DNA from 2 places in the Arthrobacter parietis genome. Region 2 is predicted to be linked to the other one. Evidence: riboswitches for the same ligand, from Rfam matches in the RefSeq annotation. Region 2 holds a riboswitch; the other holds the start of a gene.
The links. Region 2 has a riboswitch for cyclic di-AMP ahead of ABFX19_RS14485 (M23 family metallopeptidase). Riboswitches for the same ligand answer to the same signal wherever they lie in the genome.

Region 1 (11,214 bases), on a different contig from region 2:
TACGACGCCCCTGAGATGGCGGAGGATGAAGAGGAGGACCTGCAGCGTCAGGTCGAGAATGACACAGTCAATCTCGAACCGGTGCTGCGGGACGCAGTAGTGACATCGCTGCCGTTCCAACCGGTATGCCGGGAGGACTGCCAGGGTTTGTGCGCTGAATGTGGTGCTCGCCTGGAGGATGACCCCGGACACCGGCACGAGGTCCTTGACCCCCGCTGGGCTGCTCTGACAGGGTTGGCCGGTGCGGCCGCCGGCCCTGAGGCAGCGGAACCAGAAGTTAAGACAGAGTCAGACAAGAGAGAAGAGAGTTAGTCGTGGCTGTTCCCAAGCGGAAAATGTCCCGCTCGAATACGCGTGCACGCCGGTCCCAGTGGAAGGCTGTTGCTCCCAAGCTGGTGAAGACGGTGGAGAACGGTCGCGTCACTTACAGCCTTGCCCACCAGGCCAAGGTTGTCACCGATTCCGCCGGCACTGAGTTGTTCCTTGAGTACAAGGGCCGCAAGGTAGCCGACGTCTAAATGCCAAGAGCACCGGTTTACGGTGCTTGAGGCTTCGATCGCGAAAGCGTCGCCGCGTGGAGAGTTCAGAAGATCTTTTGAAGCGTCTCGGTGTCACTATTGACGCCGAGACGCTTCGTCTTGCCCTGACACATCGGTCCTATGCGTATGAACAGGGCGGAATCCCTACCAACGAACGCCTCGAATTCCTCGGCGACTCCGTCCTCGGGCTTTCGGTCACGGACGCTCTCTACAGGGACAATCCTGATCTTTCAGAGGGTGAACTCGCCAAGAGGCGTTCGGCGGTGGTGAGTACCCGCGCCCTCGCGAAGATTGCCCGCGGCCTCGATCTCGGGCAGCACATCCTCCTGGGACAGGGAGAGAAGCTCACCAATGGCTGGGACAAATCCTCAATTCTTGCTGACACCATGGAAGCCATCATCGGCGCCACCTATCTCAGCAACGGCATGGAGACCGCACGGTGCCTCGTCATGCGCATCATCGGTCCGGTGCTCCGGGACGCCGCAGCCCTTGGCGCCGGAACGGACTGGAAGACCAGCATCCAGGAAATCGCCGCGGCACAGCGCATGGGGGTTATCGACTACAAGGTGACGGGTTTCGGGCCTGACCATGACCGCCGGTTCGAGGCCGTCCTGGTGATCGGCGGAGCGACCTACGGCTCAGGTTCCGGGCGCTCCAAGAAGGAGGCCGAGCAAGAGGCTGCCTCTGCCTCGTGGAAGCTCCTTCAGCCTGAGGTAAACCAACTGCCTCTCGCACACGCGGACGCACAGCTCCGCCACTCCACGTGATCTTTGCACCTCGTTATGCCTGAGCTTCCTGAGGTGGAGGTAGTGCGCAGGGGTCTCGCGCGCTGGGTCCGCGGGCGCCGCATCGAGGCGGTCGACGTCCTGGACCCCCGTTCAATCCGCCGCCATGCCCTCGGCATCGAGGATTTCATTGGAAACCTCATCGGAGCCCGCGTCAGCGATGCCGTGCGTCGGGGCAAGTTCCTCTGGCTGCCCCTTACCCTCACCGATGACGACGGCGGCTCCCGGCCTGCGCCGTCACCGGACCTGGCGTCCTCAAAGGAACTCCCGGACGGCAGGCCGCCAGTTGCGCTCATGGCTCATCTTGGAATGAGCGGCCAGTTGCTGGTCGAGGACCGCACCCAGCCGGACGAGAAGCACCTGAAGGTTCGCCTTCGGCTGTCTCCGGCTGCTGGGCCTCAGCCGGTGCCGGAGGAGCTTCGTTTCGTGGACCAGCGGATCTTCGGCGGGCTTTTTGTCACGAGCATGGTGGCAACAGCTGATGGTCTTCCCGGCGGACTGGGGGAGGACCTCGTTCCCCTGGTGCCGGTTGAAGCGACGCACATCGCACGTGACCCGCTGGACCCTGCATTCTCCTTCGAGGATTTCTATCGCAAGCTGCATTCCCGCCGCACGGGGCTCAAACGCGCCTTGCTCGACCAGACGCTCGTCTCGGGAATCGGAAACATCTATGCCGACGAATCATTGTGGGCAGCGAAGCTGCACTACGCCCGCCCCACTGACACCCTTCGGCGTGCAGAAGCCTCGCGACTGGTCGAGTCGTGTAGGGACGTCATGATCCGGGCGCTCGAGGCAGGCGGCACCAGCTTCGATTCGCTTTACGTAAACGTGAACGGCGCGTCCGGATACTTTGAGCGCGCGCTGAACGCCTACGGGCGGGAGCGGAAGCCCTGTCGGCGATGCTTCGAGAATGGTTTGGATTCCCTGATCCGGCGCGACACCTTCATGAACCGGTCCTCATACACGTGCCCCAGGTGCCAGCCACGGCCGCGTAACGGACGCTGGTGAGCGGCTCCGACGTGACAAAAGTAAGTAAGCTGACTAGATTCGATATCTCAGTATCTCAGTACCCGACACGTCAGGAGTATCGCGATGAAGAACAAGTTGGTTTTTGCAGCAGGTATGGCAGCAGGCTACGTTCTGGGCGCCCGGGCCGGTCGTGCAAGCTATGAGCAGATCAAAGTGAAGGCCAACGAGCTCTGGAACAACCCGAAGGTCCAGGACAAGGTTTCCCAGGCATCGGAGACGGTAAAAACGAAGGCTCCGGAGGTTCAGGCGCAGGCAGAGCAGGCCCTGAAAAAGGCGCAGTCAGCCATGCACCGCAATGGCGATCAGGACGGCCCCAAAAGCGCGCAGGACGAGTACAAAATCTAATCCGGCGCGGCTGAACCGGCGTTTCTCGTGATTGAAATGTGACATCCAGCCCGAAAGAATGTAACGTTATGGACACGCCGGGCTCAAAAGCCCGGCTTCCTTCTGGTGGATTGCCTAATCCTGCCGCCGTCGGAAGGTCCGTTCGCTACACACTGCGGCAGGAGCGGGGGAACCAGATAGCGGGCTTCTTCAGAAGTCCTAGGGGTGAAGACTCACCGGTCCAAGACCGGTAGTCCGGGTGGCTCCCATCCGAATCCGACAGCTAACTCCGCCGGCATTGGGAGAGGCTATTTCCGTGTCCAAAAACCGTCATATCGCACGCCACCGTGCAACCCCGCCCAGCACCATGCAGGTCGTTTCCAAGGCAGTCAGCTCACACGCCGGCACCGTTGGCCGCCCAGCAGCCGTTGTTGTAGCAGCTTCCGGAATCATGTTCGGAGCGGCCCTGCCAGCAAGCGCGGGCACCACCACCTACACCCCAGCACCGTCAGTCGAGGCCAACGTCCAGGCTGCAGCCGCTCCTGTGGCCCCGGCAGCTCCGGTTGCTCCGGCTCCCGTGGCACCGGCTCCGGCCGTCAATGCTCCGACCCACACCGTGCAGTCCGGGGACACCCTCGGCTCGATCGCAGCGAACTATGGCGTCAGCCTGGACGCCGTGTTCGCTGCTAACGGCCTCGGCTGGGATTCGATCATCTACCCGGGTCAGGTCATCAGCCTCTCCGGCAGCGCTGCTGCCGCTCCGGCTCCTGCCGCAGCTCCGGCGCCCGCTCCGGTACAGCAGATTCAGGTAGCAGCTCCGGCAGCCGCGCCTGCAGTGCAGGTACAGGCTGCTGCTGTTGCTCCGGCACCGGTCGAGACCAGCACCATGGGCATCAACCTTGCCTCCAGCAACATCCAGGTTGCAGACAACTCGGGCAGCGCCAGCGGCGCAGGCATCCTCGCGTCGGCTCGGGCACAGCTCGCAGCCGGTGCTATTCAGGACTGCACCGTTCTCCTCGAGAGGGCCCTCGGTACGGGCGACCTCGGACCCACACAGTTCGCTGGCTACGGTACCCCGGTTAGCACACCTGCACCGGGCGACATTGTCATCACGGGCGGACACGTAGCCGTCTACGCTGGCAACGGCCAGGTCATCAGCAGCGGAATGAATGGTGCAAACCTCACCATGCAGCACCCGCTGAGCGATCTGCCGGGCGCCTACTTCGTGCGCGTCTAATCTTCGCCTTAGTCTCTCGTCGCTGGGGAGGACCTGTAAAGGTCCTTCCCAGCGGCATTTAATGAACCAACGCGACAGGTGGCAGGCTGAGGGTCCGATCGCAAACCGTCAGTTATCTGAACATCAGTGCCTGATGCGCGACGCTGAATCGCCATAGTGCGCGGCGAGGCGTGCAAAACCCTCGTCCAGGCTCACCTCCGGAGTCCAGCCAAGCAGGGACCTGGTGTGCCGCTGGTCGAACCAATGGGCCGTTGACAACTGCTCCGCGAGGAAGCGGGTCATGGGAGGCTCGCTGTCGGCCTTGGAAGCGCGCCAGATACTTTCGACGACGCTGCCGGCCGCTCTGCCTGCCCAGCCTGGGATCGATCTCCGGGGTTCCCGGACGCCGCCGGCGGAGCAAATGCGGGTGAGGAGCTCACCGATCGGGCGCGGTTCACCGTTCGTGATGACCAGCGGGGATCCGGAGATGTACTCCATCCGGTCAAGGGCGGCAGCGATGGCCGACGCCGCGTTGTCCACGTAGGTTGTGTCAACGAGCGCGGTTCCACCGGCAAGCAGTGGCAGCCTGCCCGCGCGGGCCCGGCTGAGTACCCGCTCTACCAGCTGGGTGTCACCGGGTCCCCAGACAATATGGGGGCGCAGAACCGCGACCGGCATCTGGCCGTCGTTCGCCTCGAGAGCAAGGATCTCCGCCTGCGCCTTGGTGCGCGCATAGGATCCGCGGGCGAGCTCCGGCTGAGCCGGCCCGGCAACCGCGCCAACCAGCGACGCTCCGGTGTGGGCCACTGACGGCGAGGAAACGTGCACGAAGTGCTGAACGCCCGCGGACCGGGCCGCAGCCAGGAGCCCAGCTGTGCCGAGCACATTGGTGCGGTAGAAAGCATCCGGATTGCCGGTGACAGACACCTTTGCCGCGAGGTGAATGACGGCGTCGACCCCCGCGACAGCGTTCGCAAGGGCGGAACCGTCAGCGAGGTCACCTGCTAGGTCCTCCGCGCCCGGCACACCGGAGGGACGCCGCTGGAAGGTCCTGACATCGCGGCCGTTGCGCAGGAGCAGGGACGCCACCGCGCCGCCCAGCATCCCGCTGGCACCGGTGACGAGGACCTTCACGGCCTCTTCCTCCCACGCCCCTGGAGCGCGTCGCCGGCCCACGCAGCTACTGCTGTACGGTCGATTTTTGCGTTATGCCGGATATCGGTCGGAAGGGCGGACAGCGTCAGGACTGCAGCGAGACGGACTCCGCCCGGCCGGACGACGTCCCGGACCATATCCGACAAAGGGCGAGGAGCCAGGCCCGCCTGATCGGCAGCTTCCACAGGAACGACGACGGCGACAACGGCCTGTGTGCCCGTTGGACCGACACCGACCACGGCCGCCTGGCGAACCTCCTTCAACTGTTCGATCGACTGCTCGGGGCCCACGGGTGTCAGAACGCCGTCTGCGGACGTGATGACGTGTGCAAGCCGGCCCTCCACCCAGAGCCGTCCGTCCGCGTCGAGATGCCCGACGTCCCCGGTGCGGTGCCAGCCCGCGGTGCGTGATGATGCCTGTTCCGTGATCCATAACCGGTAATAGCGGTCTTTGACGTGCGGAGCACGCACGAGGATCTCGCCCGTAACGCCTGGCAAATCCGAGGGCACACCGGTGGCAGTGCCCGTGGGGTCAAGCGCGCTGATGCTGACCTCCGCACCCGGTACCGCTCGTCCAACACAGACGCCGTTCCCGGCTCCTGCTACCGAACTGTCCAGGGCCTCGCGAATGTCCTCGAGCTGTATGTCAGTGACGGGCAGCGCTTCCGTCATGCCGTAGGGCGTGTGCAGTGCGGCACCGGGTACCAATGGCTGCAATTGCTCCAGGAGGTTCACGGGGATAGGGGCTCCCGCAGAAAGCAGCACCCTGACGCGTTGCAAGGCATCCTTGCGGCCGGGGACAATGCCCGAGGCTGTGGCCAGGACGTTGCGCAGGGCAGCGGGGGAAGCGAAAACCATGGTGGCGTCGATGGCCGCGGCGGCATCGGCCAGCGCCCGTGCAGTCAGCGTTCGCGGAGCGGTGACGTCCATATCGGGTGTAACCGAAGCCGCTCCCAGTGCGGGGCCAAGCAGGGCGAAGGGCGCAAAACCAGCAACGAGAGCGCTGCCCGGCGCAAGGTTGAGAGTTGCAGAGAGAGTGTCCCGCATCGCCGACAGCTGGCGGTGTGTGTATACAACACCTTTCGCCGGTCCTGTCGATCCGGAGGTGAACAGGATCGCCGCGTCGGAATCGGGGGCGGGATCATCGCCCGCATAGCTCGGGTGCCCAGCGAGGAGGTCTTCGAGGCGGTGACGCACACCGAGGAGTCGCGCCCGTGGCGCTGCTCCGACGCTGACGCGGGTGCCCGGCCACCCGAACAGCCTGCCGGCGACGAGCGCGCGTTCAATGCCGATGAGGAAGTCCGGCACAGTGCCGCGAACGGCGCGGCTGAGCCCCTTGACCCCCAGCCCGGCGTCCGCGACCACGATCACAGCGCCCAATCTCAGGCAGGCATAAATCAACGTGGTCAGCTCAATGCCCGGGGGAACCATCAGGCTGACCCTGCTTCCCGCCTTGACTCCGATCCGGCTGAGGCCGGCGGCGAGGCGGCTGACCCTGTCCTCCAGTTCCTTCCACGACAGCGAGTCGGCCACCGCACCGTAGCTTCCCATATCTGCCACCGCCAGCATGTCAGCGGTCGGACCGCTGCTCCGCTCGTGGATCTGCTGCCAGAGCGGGGTGAACGCTGCGGAGGGACGGGCGGGACGGCCGTCGTCGTCGTTCTCGGTGCGGTGGTCAAGCCAATCAAAGATTGGCGAGGCGATGTCACGGTCTTCAGCGACCAAATGGCTTGCGCCCTCGAAGCGGTGTATATCAGCCTGCGGAAGGCGTTCCGCCAGGTCATCGAGATAGGTGTCCGAAAAAATCGGATCTGCCGGGCCCCACAGCAGAAACACGGGCACGTCGAGTGTACGGATGGAGTCGGCAATCCGGCTCAACTCCGCGTGGCTTGGGTGCCCGGGACCAACGGGAATGTCAGCGACGAACTGTTCGATGCCTCGGCGCCGTGCGGCTGTCCGGTAAGGCAGGCGGTAAGCCGCCCGTACATCCCGGCTGAGACGCGGGCGGGCCAGCGCAAGCGTTGTATCGAGGAAAGCGGTTGTTGTCGACGTTCCCACCCGGTGCACGGCGCCGCTGAGAGCGAGGCGCAGCGGCGCGGGAATGGGGGAGCCCGGGTTCTGGTGGATTGCCGTATTGGTCAGGACGACGGCGGTGAGGTTCGCGCGATTGCGGTCGGCGAAGCCAAGGCTGACGACGCCGCCCCAGTCGTGTCCAACTGTCACTAGAGGTCCGCTGAGCCCGACCGCGGAGACGAAATCCTCGAGGTCGCGTACGCGGTCGGCGAGACGCCGGGCGCGTCCGGTCCGTTCGGAATAGCCCATCTCGAGCTGGTCAACGGCGATGACCCGCCAACCGTGCTCGGCACCCGCGGCCAGCAAGCTGCGCCAGAGGTAGGACCAGGTGGGATTGCCGTGGACACAGAGCAGCGTGCCGCGGAGATCACCGGTTACGGAGGCCAGGTTGTCCAGGTAGTGCCACCGGTTGATGGTTCCAGCCGGATCAACGTCGGCTGTGGACGGCACGTCGAGGTAGGCCGACCACGACGGGTCGACGCCGGGAAGTTCTACCACTCAATCTCCAGCATCGCGGTGTTGAGGCCGGAGCCCACACCCATGCACAGCACGCGGTCGCCGGTAGTAAGCCGCTGGGCTTCCGCGGCGAGCGTCATGGGCAGTGACGCCGGCCCGACGTTGCCCCAGAGAGGGAAGGTCTGGGGGACCCGGGCTGGATCGAGATCGACGGCTTCGATGATTGCCTTGGTATGGGTGGTACTCACCTGGTGGGTGACATAGCGGTCCATGTCCGACCAGTTCCAGTCCTGTTGGGCTTCGGTCCAGGCGTCAACCACCAGCTCCAGGCCGCCGTCGAGCAGCCCCTGTGCGTCCGTATACATGCCGTCGATACCTCCGACGCACAATTCGTGATGCTCAGTACCGGCACGCGCCACTCCGCCGAGGACGCGGTGGGAGCCCGGGTGGAGATCCGCCGGGCCCAGAATGGCGGCGGCTGCGCCGGAACCTAAGGTCAGCGTTGCAAACTCCTGCATGAAACTCTCACGCGTGGCCGTTGGCTCATTCAGCCGCCGAAGGGTGGCTTCCTGGGTGGCCTGGGCGTCTTCACCATTGACCACCATGGCGTACTGGATCTGGCCGGCTTCGATCATGTTTGCCGCCAGGGTCATCCCATTGACGAAACCCAGACACGCGTTGGCGACATCAAAATTCATGGCGGAGGACGGCAGCCCCAGACCGTTGTGGATCTTCACCGCAACGGATGGTTCGAGATTGGTGCGGGAGACCGAGGTGTTGATCAGCAGCCCGATCTGGGAAGCCGCGATACCTGTTGATGCGAGGGCCTTGGCGCCCGCTTCGATGGCGCCGTCTTCGAATCCCGTTCCGGGTGCCCACCAGCGCCGCTCGGTGATTCCCGCCACGCGCTGCAAAAGCCCTTTGGACAGCCGGAGCCGTTTCAGGGCCGGAGAGAGGATGCGATCGAATTCCGCAGACGTGACGATGACCGGTGCCTCAACACTTTCCACGCCGAGGAGCGCGGTGTTGTGATGTCGGAAGTTGAAATTACCGGTCAAATTTCCTGCCTCGTGTCCGTCTATTCCCTGTGCGGGTGGTCCGCTGGTCCGCTGTTCGCTGCACCGGAACCGATAGCGCTTTGCCGGCAGTGGATGCCAATCTGAAAATGATAAGCATACTTCGGTTACTAACGTTCCTGAGGAAAGCCTAGTTCCTCCGGCAGATAACGGCACGTTGACACCGGAGATACGCGGGTGGAGCTGCGTGGGTAAATGCCGTGAAACCGGCTGTGAACGCAGTAGATTATGGGTAACAATCCCTTTTTGGAGACCCGAGACCCGTGCACCTGAAAAGTCTGACCGTTCGAGGCTTCAAGTCTTTTGCCTCTGCGACGACCTTCGACTTTGAACCTGGAGTCACCGCCGTCGTCGGTCCCAACGGATCCGGCAAATCGAACGTTGTGGACGCCCTCGCCTGGGTGATGGGCGAGCAGGGCGCGAAGACGCTGCGCGGCGGAAAAATGGAAGACGTCATCTTCGCGGGCACCTCCGGCAGGCCGCCGCTGGGCCGCGCCCAGGTGTCGTTGACCATTGACAATGCCGACGGAGCGCTGCCGATCGAGTATTCAGAGGTGACAATATCCCGCACCCTTTTCCGGGCGGGCGGCTCCGAGTACGCAATCAACGGAAATAATTGCCGGCTCCTCGACATCCAGGAGCTGCTCTCCGATTCCGGGCTCGGGAGGGAGATGCACGTCATCGTCGGGCAGGGCCAGCTGGATCGTGTGCTGCACGCAACCCCTGAAGACCGGCGGGGGTTCATCGAGGAAGCCGCCGGAATACTGAAGCACCGCCGGCGCAAGGAAAAGACGGTCCGCAAGCTCGAGGCCATGCAGGCCAACCTCACCCGGCTCACCGACCTCACCGGCGAGCTGCGCCGGCAGCTGACCCCGCTCGGCAAGCAGGCGGATGTCGCCCGCCGTGCCCAACAGGTGCAGTTCGAGGCCCGCGATGCGCGTGCGCGGCTGCTCGCCGACGACCTGGTGCAGCTCACCTCGTCTTTCGAGCAGGAGATTGCTGACGAGACTGCACTGAAGCAACGGCGTGCCGAGGTCGAGTCCCTCCTTGAGGCCGGGCGGTCCCGGCAGGCGGAACTTGAAGGCCTTGCCGCGGAGGCTACCCCGCGGCTGAATGCAGCACGTGACACCTGGTACCGACTTTCATCCGCCCGCGAACGCTTCAGGTCCCTCGGCGCCCTCGCCGAGGAGCGCCGTCGTCTGCTGGGGTCTGTGGACACCGCAGGGGAGGGTGGGCGTGACCCCGCTGAGTTGGACCGGCAGGCCGCGGTTGTCCGTGCCGAAGAGACTGAGCTGCACGAACGCGTTGCCGAGCTTTCCGACATGCTTGAGGACGCGCTCGAGCAGCGCGCCGAGGCGGAAGACGCGGCCGCCGCCGAGGAGCAGCGCCTCGCGTCGCTGCTGCGCGCAGCTTCGGACCGGCGCGAAGGGCTCGCTAAGCTGTCCGGTCAGGTGGGCGCAGCGCGGTCCCGGGTCGAAGCGGCGGAGGCAGAACTGGGCAGGCTCCGCGAGTCCGTCGTCGAGGTGGCCGAACGTCGTCGTCGTGCGCAGAGCGAGTTCACTGCGCTCGAATCGCAGGTTGCCGGTGCGGAGGAAGGCGAAGAGGGCCTGGACGCCGATTATGAGGAAGCCGGCGCCGCCCTTGACGCTGTGCTGGAGAGGCTGGAAGACCTCAAGGCGCAGGAGCGGTCGGCCGAGCGGGAACGCGGCGCGCTCCAGGCACGAGTCGAAGCCCTGCGTCTCGGCCTGGAGCGCAAAGACGGGTCAAGGACCCTGTTGGCGGCCGGGATGGACGGGGTGCTCGGGCCGGTTGCCGGGCTGCTGACGGTGGAGCCGGGCTACGAGGCCGCCATAGCGGCCGCGCTGGGCTCGTTGTCCGAGGGAGTCGCAGTTGAATCGCTCGGTGCCGCCGGTGCTGCCCTTCAACGTATGAAGGACGACGACGCCGGCCGGGTCGAGCTTCTCGTCGCGGTCCCGGCCGGTCAGGAGACAGGCGCTGAAGCGCTGCCCGACGGCGCCCGCGCCGCCGCTTCGCTCGTCACCAGCCGCGGCGGCGTGGAAGCGGCCGTGCGCGCCCTGCTGTCTGCCGTCGTCGTCGTTGAGTCGCTTGCGGACGCCGCGGATCTGGTGCAGCGGCATCCTTCGCTGACCGCAGTGACACGTGAGGGTGACGTCTATACGGCGGTCTCAGTGCGGGGAGGCACTGCCGCGGCGCCCGGCACCCTGGAAATGCAGGCAGCTGTCGATGAGGCAACCGAAGCCCTTCGTATCGCTACCGAACGGAACGAGCGCGCCCGCTTCGGGATTTCTGCAGCCACCGCACAGCGGAAGGAGGCTCAGGAACGGGCAGACGCGGCGCTGGAGAGGCTGCATGAGTCGGATGCACGGCTCGCTGCCGTCGCAGAGAAGCTGGGCCAGCTGGGATCAGTCCTGCGCTCCGCCTCAGGGGAAACCGAGCGGCTGACACGCCTGGCGGAAGCGGCCGAGGAAAACCTTGCCGCGGAGCAGGGCCGCCTTGAGGAAATCGCGCAACGGCTCGCGCACGCACAGGACGCTCCGGCGG
Region 2 (11,214 bases):
GAGCAGGGCCAGCCGCGCACGCCGGGTGTTGCGGCCGCCGTCATCGTTGGCGGCAGGGACAGAGGAAGGGTTTTGCGACATGATGCTCCTAGCGTACAAGGACGCGGATCGCCCATTTCGCCCGTCAGTGCCGGGTATCCTGTTAAGGCAGACTTTTTCCCTGCGCAGCCCCGGCTGACTGACACCCTTCCGGTTGCCCTCGGTAACCATTGGTGAAGCGCCAACGGCTTGCGCGCAAGTAGTTCGAGAACGAGGTAATTACGTGCCTATCGGCAAGGTCAAATGGTTCGACTCCGAGAAGGGTTTCGGTTTCCTGGCGACGGATGACGGCAAGGAAGTGTTCCTGCATGCCTCGGCGCTTCCGGCCGGCGTGACTGAAGTCAAGGTCGGAACGCGGCTCGAGTTCGGAGTCGCTGACGGACGCAAGGGTCTCCAGGCGCTGTCCGCACGCATTCTTGACGTGCCGCCCTCGGTTGCCAAGGCAACGCGCAAGAACGCTGATGACATGGCCGTGATCACCGAGGATCTGATCCGGCTGCTGGATGATGTGTCCAACGGTTTGCGGCGCGGGCGGTACCCGGACAAGTCGCACTCCGCGAAGGTCGCCGCAGTGCTGCGCGCGGTCGCGGATGATCTGGACGTTTAGCCCGCATGAGTGAAACCCCGGCATCAATGGAAACAGCTGAGGCGGAGCCCGTCGCGACGGCGGCCCCCGCAGCGCCTGCAGCAAAGCGCAGGCCGGTCCGTAAGCCGTCCAGGCCTGACGCTGTGCTGGCTGCGGCGGTGGACGCCGCGCGGAATGGCCTGCTGGAGGTTGCCGGGGAACATGAGGTGGGGGAGCATGTCGGTGCTTTCCCCGATGCCGAGCGGCTCGTGACGCATCGCTTCGCCGCACACGTCCCCGGGTACGAGGGCTGGCACTGGTTCGCAACCCTGGCGCGGGTTCCGCGCAGCAAGGACGCCACGGTCTGTGAAGTAGGGCTGCTGCCCTCCGAAAACGCACTTTTGGCGCCTGACTGGGTGCCCTGGTCTGAACGCGTTCGCCCGGAGGACACAGCGGAGGAAGACTCGGCAGCACCGAAAGCCGTAACGCCGGAAGATGCAACTCCGGAAGATGCAACTTCGGAGGACGCCGCACGGGTTCCGGAGGTTGACGTTGCTGAGACTGACGCCGAGGCCGCCCCTGGAGGCGAATCTCCAGTTGCCTGAGGTGTGGGGGAGCGCGGAAAGGAAGGCTGCCTGATGGGCATGTTCCGATCCCTGCATATCCACAACTACCGGCTCTGGTTCATCGGCGCCCTGATTTCCAACGTGGGCACCTGGATGCAGCGCACAGCCCAGGACTGGCTTGTCTATGACATCCTCACCGATCAGGACGCCGCGGCTATGGGTATTGTCATGGCCTTGCAGTTGGGGCCGCAGCTCTTCATAGCTCCGTGGGCCGGGCTGATCGCTGACTCCGTTGATCGCCGCAAGCTATTGATGGGAACCCAGGCCGCGATGGCGGCGCTCGGCGTAGGGCTGGGCCTCCTCGTGGTGCTCGGCCTGGCGGAGCTGTGGCATGTTTACGCGTTTGCGCTTGCTCTGGGCGTCGTCTCCGCCATTGACGCTCCCGCGCGCCAGGCCTTCGTCTCCGAACTGGTGCGCGATGATTACCTTCCCAACGCGGTGGCCCTGAACAGCGCCTCTTTCAACGGCGCTCGGATGTTCGGTCCCGCAGTTGCGGGTTTACTCACGGTTGCCGTAGGGCCCGGCTGGGTCTTCCTGATCAACGCAGTGACGTTCGGGGCGATGATCTTCGTCCTCGTCACTATCCGTCAAAAAGAACTGCGTGTACTCAACCGCTCGGCGCCCGGTCGCGGGAGGATCCGAGCAGGTTTCCGCTATGTGCAGCAGCGGCCGGATCTCATGATGGTGATGTTCGCAATTTTCGTGGTCGGAACCTTCGGCTTGAACTTCGCCGTCTATATTGCGGCGATGGCACGCACTGAGTTCGGAACAGGCGCGGGAGTCTTCGGCACGCTGTCCTCGATCATGGCGGTGGGTTCCGTGGCGGGGGCGCTGCTTTCGGCGAGGCGGGACCGGCCGCGGCTCAGGTTCGTCTTCGGAGCAGCCGGTGCCTTTGGCTTCGCGTGCCTGCTGGCTGCGCTGGCACCGTCCGTCTGGCTTTTCGGGCTGGCCCTTGTTCCAGTGGGACTCTTCGCGCTGACGCTGATGACCAGCGCCAACGCCTACGTTCAGACCACAACCGTGCAGGAGATGCGCGGCCGGGTCATGGCCCTGTACTTTGCGATCTTCCTGGGCGGGACGCCTATCGGAGCGCCCATCGTCGGTTGGGTGACCAACGCCTACGGGCCGCGGTGGGGACTGGTGGTCGCTGCGGCGTCGGGCTTCGTGGCCGCGGTGGCCGGGCTGGCCTGGGTAGCGCGGTCGCATCACGTGCGGGTCCGTCTCATCCATCCCTCGCCGCGGCGGCTCAAACTGACCCTTGCCGCGACAGCGCGGAATACTGCGGAACGGAACGGCTAGGAACGCTCCACCACGTAGTCAATGCATTCCAGCAGCGCCGATACGTCGGCGGGCTCGATTGCCACGAAGGTGGCGATGCGCAACTGGTTGCGGCCCAGCTTCCGGTACGGTTCGACGTCGACAATCCCGTTTGCGCGGAGGGTCCTGGCTACGGCGGCAGCGTCAACAGTCTCCGCGAAGTCGATCGTCGCGATGACGTTGGAGCGGTGGTCCGGGTTCTGCACAAAGGGCGCGGCAACGGCGGAGGACTCAGCCCAACTGTAGATGCGGCCGGCGGAATCAGCGGTTCGCGCGGCTGCGAAATCCAGCCCGCCGTTGCTGTTGAGCCACTCGATCTGAGCATTGAGTGTCACAAGCGTGGACAGTGCCGGTGTGTTGTAGGTCTGATTCAGGCGTGAGTTGTCGATCGCCGTCTTAAGGTCGAGGAAGTCCGGGATCCAGCGCTTCGAAGCCTTGATCGCCGCTGCCCTTTCGAGTGCAGCGGGGGAAAAGAGGCCAAGCCAGAGTCCGCCGTCGGACGCGAAGTTCTTCTGCGGAGCAAAGTAGTACACGTCAGCCTCTGAGACGTCCACCGACAACCCGCCGGCAGCGGAGGTTGCATCGATGCAGATGAGCGCGCCGTGATCCGCGCCCGCCACCCGCTCGACCGGCGCCGCCACACCGGTTGAGGTTTCGTTCTGCGGCCAGGCATAGAAGTCGATGCCCGGCTCCGCGACGGGCACCGGCCGGGAGCCGGGGTCAGAGGTGATGACCGTTGACTCGCCCAGGAATGGTGCCTTGGACGTCGCCGCTGCGAACTTGGATCCGAACTCACCAAAGGAGAGATGCTGCGCACGCGCTTCAACGAGACCGAAGGAGGCGACATCCCAAAAAGCAGTGGACCCTCCAACACCGAGAATCACTTCGTAGCCTTCCGGGGCGCCGAAGAAGTCCATCAAACCGGCCCGGACCGAACCCACCAGATTCTTGACCGGTGCCTGCCGATGTGAGGTTCCAAGCAGGGCCGTTCCTGCCCGGTTCAGCGCTTCCAGCTGCTCGGGGCGCGTTCTGGAGGGACCCGCACCGAACCGGCCATCCTGCGGCAGCAGCTCGGCGGGGATGCGGATGTCGGCGGGATCGCTCATGGTTACTCCAGGGAGGTTGCTTGCGATGGGGTCGCAGACCATTCTGCCCCAGCACGCTCAGCGCAGATGCATTGTGACCGGCTTCGGATGCGCCCGGATCAGCGGGGCGGGTGACGCTGTGTAAATGGGTTAACCTTGTGGGGCGTAGGGATGACGACGGCGGCCCATCTGTTGGGCACTGCAGGCAGCCGCTGCATCAACGCTCAAACCGCACCAGTGCCAAGGAGCTGAACCCCGCAAATGACGGACCTCATCGACACCACCGAGATGTATCTGCGGACAATCCTTGAACTTGAGGAAGAAAACATCGTTGCGCTGCGTGCCCGGATCGCCGAGCGCCTTCGTCACTCAGGCCCGACGGTCTCGCAGACTGTCGGTCGGATGGAACGTGACGGACTCGTAGTGGTGACCGGCGACCGTCACCTTGAACTGACCGAGCTCGGGCGCCGGCGGGCCACCGAGGTGATGCGCAAGCATCGGCTGGCGGAACGGCTGCTCTCCGATGTCATCGGCCTGGACTGGGCCTACGTCCACGATGAGGCGTGCAGGTGGGAACACGTGATGAGCGAGCGGGTTGAGCGGCGCCTGTATGAGCTGCTGGGCCAGCCGACCGAATCACCCTACGGCAATCCCATCCCTGGCCTTGAGGCCCTGGGCGGTACCCCGTCGGAAGCGTTCACCTTGGGCGTGCGCACGCTTACGGACACGATGGCAAACTACAATGCGGGTTCGATTGTGACCCTTGTCCGGCTGGCCGAACCCATTCAGGTGGATCCCGAACTGCTGACCCAACTGGACGAAGGCGGTCTGCGTCCCGGAGCGCAGATGACCCTGCAGGCAGTGGGAGACTACGTGTCCGTTCGGGTGCCCGGCGTGGAGGGTGCGCTGGAGTTGCCGCCGGAAGTTGCTTCGCATGTTTTTGTGGCGGTTCAGCCGCAGTTCTGAGGCGCCGGACCGGAAGGCTCTGGATTCCCGAAGGATATCCACAGCATGGTTACGAAATGATTACTTTCCGGCGCTCACGGCTATAGTTGGTTCCTGGCGCTGATACTCCAGCGTTACCTGGTTCGCCTGCCTAACCCTGTCAGCGAACGCAGTGTTACACAGATGGACAGGGGCGGAGGACCCACAACCGGTCATGGCATGCCATGGCCTTGGGGTGAAGTTCGGATGCTGCCACACCGCAGGGATCTGAACCGAGTCTTCTCATACTCGAATCCGACAGCTAACTTCGCAGGCAAAAAATGAGAAAGGGTCTCCTTGTCGAACACTGCTTCGGGGCGCCGCCGTGCGAGCACCCCGGTCGCTGAAGCGCGGCCACGCGATGCGCATAGGCGGGAACGAGCTGAGCGCTTGGCACGTCAGGCTGCGGACAACGCAGCAGCGCCGTCCAGCCCGGTGTGCACTGAAATCAACGCTTTCCCGGCGCCGGTTTCCACCTGCCCGGATAATCCGCTGCCCCGCCGTGAAGCCCGCACCGGAACGGTAGCCCCGGTAGTTTCCTTACGCCCCCGTGATGCCCAACGCACCGAACGACGACGCCGCGCAGCCAGCACTCGCCGCGACGTTTCCTTCGCCGGACTCAGCCAGAAGGTTGCCATTGCGGCCGCTGCCTCTGGCATGGTGCTCACGGTTGCGCTGCCCACCACCGCCGCAGTGGTGCCCGCTGAAGCGCAAACCGTGGCTGCTGCAGCTGAGCAGGAAGAACTGCAGCCAGTGCAGGCTGCCGCCGGTGCGGATGTCTCATTTGACCGCGCGGCACTGCACAGCACCTTCGATCCCGATGCGAAGCTTGCCGAGATCGTTTCCGCATCCGGTGGAGACATCGTGACTGCGGAGGCCAAGGGCTCTCTCTCAGCACCCTTGGACCGTATGGTGATGAGCTCCGCTTTCGGAACCAGGATCAGCCCAATCACCGGTGCAGGGGAACTCCACACCGGACAGGACATGAGCGAAGCCTGCGGGACCTCTGTCTTGGCGGCTGCGGCCGGCACCGTCACGTTTGCAGGCTGGCACGCATACGGGGGCGGCAACCGTGTGGTGATCAAGCATGCCAACGGACTGGAAACCACCTACAACCACCTGTCGGCCATGGACGTGGCGGTGGGCCAGATTGTGGAGCGTGGCGACGCGATAGCACGCGTGGGTTCCACAGGCGCCTCAACCGGATGCCACCTGCATTTTGAGGTCCTTGTCGACGGCAAAAACGTCGATCCGCTCGGCTGGCTCTGAGTCATTTTCCGCGCCGGTTGGCCGCGTCGTAATCATGAACACACCGTTCCGTGACCGGAATGTGACATAGCCAGAGAACTGATGTACCGTCTAACTCGTGCCGAATCGCAGGGGGTTCGGCGCACTCGTGCAGATCGCCTAGCTCTGCCACTGTACGAGTTCCGTTCGCAACAATCGCATGGCAGGGGCGGGGGAACCAATTGTGGGCTTCTTCTTGAAGTCCTTGGGGTTAAGTCGCTGGATCTGAGACGATCCGCGGCCGGGTGACTCCCATCCGAATCCGACAGCTCACCTCGCAGGCGTAGGGAGAGGCAATTCAACGTGTCAAATAGCTCTGCGCTGGGGCGCCATCGTGCGGTTCCGGCTCATACAAATTCGCTCGCAGCCATTTCCAGGGCTGTGTCTTCGAACGCAGGTTCCGTAGGACGCCAGGCAGCAGTCATCGTCGCTGCTTCCGGACTCGTCCTCACCGCAGGCCTTCCGGCTCATGGCGCTTCTGACGCCCAGCGCTCGGCCCAGGCAGTCAAGACCCTCAGTGCCGTGGCAGCTCAGCCGGTCAGCGTCAGCGCCGCCGCTGACGCAACCGTCACCTTCGAGCGAGCAGCCGTTGAAGCTGTAGCAGCTCCGGTCGTCGAGGCTGTTGAGCCCGCCCCAGCCGTCACAGTGCAGGCTGAAGCAGTAGTTCAGAATGAAGCAGCTGTGGCCGCTCCGGCCCCGGTCGTTGAGCCCGCCGTCGAGGTTGCGGCAGCTCCCCAGGCAGAGGTTGAGGTAAAGGCTCCCGCCGCTGAGGCTCCGGCTCCCGTCGAGGCGCCCACCTCCAGCGGAATCGGCGCAGCGCTCGTAGGCTCGGCCTACTCGCAGATCGGCGTTGCCCAGGATTGCACCGCCATGGTTGAGAAGGCACTGCGCTCAATCGGCAAGTCGGTCGGGGACATCGCGCCGAGCGATTTCTTCGCTTTCGGCTCAGTCGTTTCCACTCCTGCACCCGGTGACCTCGTTGTCTCCGCAGGTCACGTTGCCATCTACGTAGGTAACGGCCAGGTCATCAGCGGTGGCCTGAACGGTATGAATACCGGGCTGCACAGCCTGTCCGATCTCGCTGGCTCTAGCTTCGTCCGCGTTAGCTAAGAACAGATACCTGGAGCACACACATGACCTCTAACACCCGTGCCATAGCGCGCCACCGCGCCGAAGTGCAGCGTTCAGCCCACCTCTCCTCCATTGCCCGCGCAGTCAGTGACAACGCCGGCGGTGTAGGTCGCCAGGCAGCCGTCATCGCGGCGGCTTCGGGCCTCGTTCTTTCCAGCGGAGTCGCGGCCAACGCTGTGGAGCTGCCCGCGGAGCGCAACACCGTCACCACCACGCTTGAGGTTCAGGGCGCCAAGGCCCCGATTCAGGCCCCGGCGGATGCCAAAATCTCCTTCAACAAGGCTGCCGTCAAGGCAGTGGCGGCGCCCACTGTGGCTGCCCCTGTTGTCGAGGCTGTACCTGTTGTGCAGTCGCAGGCCCAGATCATCGAAGCCGCTCCGGTGGCGGAGACAGCTCCAGTCGCAGAAGCAGCACCCGCCGTCGTAGCGGAGGCCGCTGTCGCCATACAGGCAGCGGCTCCTGTTGCTGCACCGGCTGCTGTCGCCGAGAAGCCCGCGCCCGCAGCTCCCCAGGTCTCCTCGGGTGTAGCCGCCACCATTGCTGCCGCTGCGCAGGGTCAGCTCGGAGTAATCCAGGACTGCACCCGCCTCGCCAGCAACGCCCTTGCCGCTGCCGGCATCAACTTCCATGGATGGCCGGCCGGCTATCTCTCCCTCGGCCGCACGGTCAGCGCCGCGGAAGCTATTCCCGGCGACCTCATCTACTACGCTGACGGTGGCATGGGCGCAGCCCACATCGCTGTATACATCGGTGGAGGGCAGGCCGTTCACGGTGGTTTCAATGGCAACCAGACCGTTGTGGCACCTGCAGAACTCGGCTCCGGCGGTGTTTACATCCGCGTTGGCGGCTGATCTCCCTTACCCTCCCTCGACAAAGCCCTCTGCCTATCAGGCGGAGGGCTTTGTCGTGCGTGGCGATTGACGGATCCTCCCGGCAACGGCTTACTCTTGCACTGTCAATCCGAAGTACCTTCGCCGTAGCTTCAGGGACCTCAGGGATTCAATCCTGCGGCTATGGATGGCAAAGAGGAATGTGCATGCGCACTCTCGTTCTGAATGCTGGATACGAACCACTGGCGGTCGTGACCTTCCGCCGGGCGCTCGTGCTTGTTCTTACGGGCAAGGCCAGCGTCGTCGCAGAAGGGGAGGACCCGGTAGTGGGCCCCAACGAAGTGCTGTCGCGGCCATCAGTCATCCTCCTCAACAGGTATGTGAAGATCCCCTACCGTAGCGGCACCGTCGCGACCCGCCGTGGAGTGCTCCGGCGTGACAACCACCTGTGCGCCTACTGCGGCAAGCCTGCCTCGACCATTGATCACGTTGTTCCGCGATCGCGTGGGGGCGAGGACAGTTGGGAGAATCTGGTGGCCTGCTGCCTACGCTGCAACAACGCCAAGGGTGACAAGACACTGGCCTCGCTGGGTTGGTCCCTGCGAATTGTGCCTACGCCGCCCCGGGGGACGTTCTGGCAGATCCGGGAATTGGAAAAACCGCTGCCGCAGTGGAGCGAATTCCTGCCCGCTGACAACGCCGCGTGAGCAATACACGCGACGGCCGGGGCGCCGGTAGCATTGCCGCCGGTGTCGGTGGCGCCAGCGAGTTGATGTACGACGCCGTTGTGCTCACAGGAGGCAGGTCCTCAAGGCTCGGAGGGGTCGCCAAGTCAACCCTGATCGTCGATGGATTCTCCCTTCTGGAACGAACCTGCAGCGCTCTGAATGAAGCCCGGCGGCTTGTCGTTGTTGGCGGACCGGCGCCCGATCTGCCGCCCCGGGCGGAACTGGTACGGGAAGACCCGCCCTTCGGGGGGCCGGCAGCGGCGGTGAGCGCCGCCGTCGTACATCTGATGACCGATCCCGCGCCCTGGGTGCTTGTGCTTGCGTGCGACATGCCGCGGATCAGCGACGCACTGCCTGCACTCATGCTAGGCGCCGCTGAAACGGGCGCCTCGGTTCTGGCTCACGACGGCGGCAGGGACCAACCGCTTGCCGCACTGTACCGCTGGGCTGACCTGGCCACAGTGGAAAAGCAGGAAGTAAGGAATCTGTCTATGCGCGCGCTCCTTGCTAGGGTGACATGGAGTCCAGTCGAAGTTCCCGCGGGCTCAACCACTGACATTGATACGTGGTCCGATGCCCGGCAGTTCGGGGTGGAGGAGCCAGGCGCGGGCAGATAGCGGAAGGTTCACCATGGAGGATCGGGAACGCCTGCTCAGGCAGTGGAGCGAGAAGCTTCTGGAAACGTTTGAACTCGAGGGCATCGAGGTCGATGTCGATGCCGTTTTGGCGCTGGCCGGTCAGGCGGCGCACTCGGTTGTTCGACCCGCAGCGCCGCTCACCACGTTCATCGCCGGTTATGCAGCCGGAATGGCCGTCGGGATCGGGCAGGCAGACAGCGGAACGGCCATGCGGTCAGCGCTGCGGGCCGCCCATGCGGCGTGCCCGCCCGTCGCCGGGTCGGAAGACCGCCGATGAGCAGTGCAGGGCACGAGTTGAGCTGGCAGGAGGCCCGGCGGCTGGCGTATGAATCGGCATCTCCTAAGCCTGTACAGACCGTGAACCTCGCGGACGCTCTCGGCCAGACCCTTGCTGAACCTGTCGTGGCGCTGCAGCCCATCCCGCACTACGCGTCCTCGGCGATGGACGGTTGGGCGCTCAGCGGTGAGCCGCCGTGGATGCTGATCACACCCGTTCAGGAGGATGAGAGCCCCTGGCACCGGGCACACGAGCACAAGAAGTCCGGCTACGCCACGCTGGAACCCGGTCAGGCCACGTTCATCCTTACAGGCGGCGTGGTGCCCCGAGGGGCTACCGGAATTCTTCGTTCTGAGCACGGAGCCATCCGGGATGGCATGCTCACCCGCAATGACCGTGCCCGCCCCGACGAGCCGCTCGAGAACGAACATATCCGCCCGGCAGGTGAGGAAGCGGCAGAGGGAGCGCAGGCCATAGCTGCCGGTGCGGTGCTCAATCCCGCGCAGATCGCGCTGGCCGCAGTCTGCGGGTATGACACGCTTCCCGTTCTCCGTGCGCCACGGGTGTCCCTGCTGTTGACCGGTGATGAAGTGATCGAGGCAGGGTTGCCCGAGGCGGGCCAGGTTCGCGATACGTTCGGCCCGCAGTTGCCCGGCCTGCTCACCATGCTGGGCGGCCACGTGGATACGGTGGCCCGCGCGCGTGATGATCTGGACGACGTCGTTGCTGCCATCAGCGCCGAGGCCACAGATGAAGTCTCTCTCGCGAGGGCTTCCGGAGACGTCCTGATCAGCACCGGCGGCACCGGTTCCTCGGATGCGGACCACATCCGCCGCGCGCTGGCTGTGCTCGAGGCTGAGCTTCTCATCGACGGCATCGCCATGCGCCCCGGACACCCTACGCTCCTGGCACGGCTGCCGGACGGCCGATTCTTTGTGGGCCTGCCCGGCAACCCGCTCGCCGCGATGATGGCGCTGTTCACGGTGGGAGCACCGCTGTTGGCCGGTCTGCGGGGAGCCGCCTTCCCGGAGTCCCGCTCAGTTCTGGCAGGTGAGGCCTTCAAGCCGCTGGAAGGGCGCACTCGGCTGGTGCCGTACCGCCTGGAGAACGGACGCGCCATGCCCACAGTCCACCACCGTTCGGGCATGCTGCGCGGTCTGGCGGATGCCGACGGCGTCCTCGTTGTACCTGAACATGGTTGTGAGCCGGACGAAAAGGTACCGGCACTCACCCTGCCGTGGTTCAGCTAGCAGCTCCCTCGTTCAGCTGAAACGCGGCAGGGCGGTGCAGGTCAGACGGTAGCCGGCATGTTCTCCCGCGCGTTCTCCTCGCCGGTGCCGCCCGCCGGCCCGTCAGCTGCCGGCTCCAGCCGGATGATGACGCCCTTTGAGACCGGGGTGTTGCTGCCCTTCACGGTGTCGTCCAGCGGAACCAGGACGTTTGCCTCCGGGTAGTACGCCGCAGCACAGCCGCGTGCGGTGGGGTACGCAACCGCCCGGAACTTGCGCAGCGCGCGGTCCTTGCCGTCCAGGTACTCGCCGTGCACGTCCACAAGATCGCCGTCCTTGAAGCCGAGTTCTGCGAGATCCTCGGGATTCACAAAGACCACATGGCGGCCCTTCTTGATTCCGCGGTAGCGGTCGTTGTAGCCGTAGATGGTGGTGTTGAACTGGTCATGCGAGCGCATGGTCTGGAGGATCAAGCGGC

Region 1: linked by a shared signal. The riboswitch ahead of ABFX19_RS09465 (LysM peptidoglycan-binding domain-containing protein) and the one ahead of ABFX19_RS14485 (M23 family metallopeptidase) in region 2 are both predicted to bind cyclic di-AMP.

Annotation. Positions count from the first base shown of each region.
Region 1 covers NZ_BAAAON010000002.1:271,636-282,849, forward strand. The annotation lists gene ABFX19_RS09440 (YceD family protein) at 1-312, shown strand, start outside; gene rpmF (50S ribosomal protein L32) at 315-518, shown strand; gene rnc (ribonuclease III) at 575-1,306, shown strand; gene mutM (bifunctional DNA-formamidopyrimidine glycosylase/DNA-(apurinic or apyrimidinic site) lyase) at 1,322-2,332, shown strand; gene ABFX19_RS09460 (hypothetical protein) at 2,417-2,698, shown strand; cyclic di-AMP (ydaO/yuaA leader) riboswitch at 2,810-2,989, shown strand; gene ABFX19_RS09465 (LysM peptidoglycan-binding domain-containing protein) at 2,994-3,914, shown strand; gene ABFX19_RS09470 (NAD-dependent epimerase/dehydratase family protein) at 4,038-5,027, opposite strand; gene ABFX19_RS09475 (alpha/beta fold hydrolase) at 5,024-7,618, opposite strand; gene ABFX19_RS09480 (3-oxoacyl-ACP synthase III) at 7,612-8,634, opposite strand; gene smc (chromosome segregation protein SMC) at 8,916-11,214, shown strand, end outside.
Region 2 covers NZ_BAAAON010000003.1:494,497-505,710, reverse strand. The annotation lists gene ABFX19_RS14515 (hypothetical protein) at 1-81, opposite strand, end outside; gene ABFX19_RS14510 (cold-shock protein) at 263-646, shown strand; gene ABFX19_RS14505 (DUF3027 domain-containing protein) at 652-1,209, shown strand; gene ABFX19_RS14500 (MFS transporter) at 1,243-2,529, shown strand; gene serC (phosphoserine transaminase) at 2,526-3,653, opposite strand; gene ABFX19_RS14490 (iron-dependent transcriptional repressor DtxR) at 3,894-4,598, shown strand; cyclic di-AMP (ydaO/yuaA leader) riboswitch at 4,716-4,909, shown strand; gene ABFX19_RS14485 (M23 family metallopeptidase) at 5,007-5,885, shown strand; cyclic di-AMP (ydaO/yuaA leader) riboswitch at 6,042-6,201, shown strand; gene ABFX19_RS14480 (NlpC/P60 family protein) at 6,285-7,013, shown strand; gene ABFX19_RS14475 (NlpC/P60 family protein) at 7,037-7,885, shown strand; gene ABFX19_RS14470 (HNH endonuclease) at 8,071-8,571, shown strand; gene mobA (molybdenum cofactor guanylyltransferase) at 8,568-9,209, shown strand; gene ABFX19_RS14460 (DUF6457 domain-containing protein) at 9,223-9,507, shown strand; gene ABFX19_RS14455 (molybdopterin molybdotransferase MoeA) at 9,504-10,757, shown strand; gene ABFX19_RS14450 (FdhF/YdeP family oxidoreductase) at 10,799-11,214, opposite strand, start outside.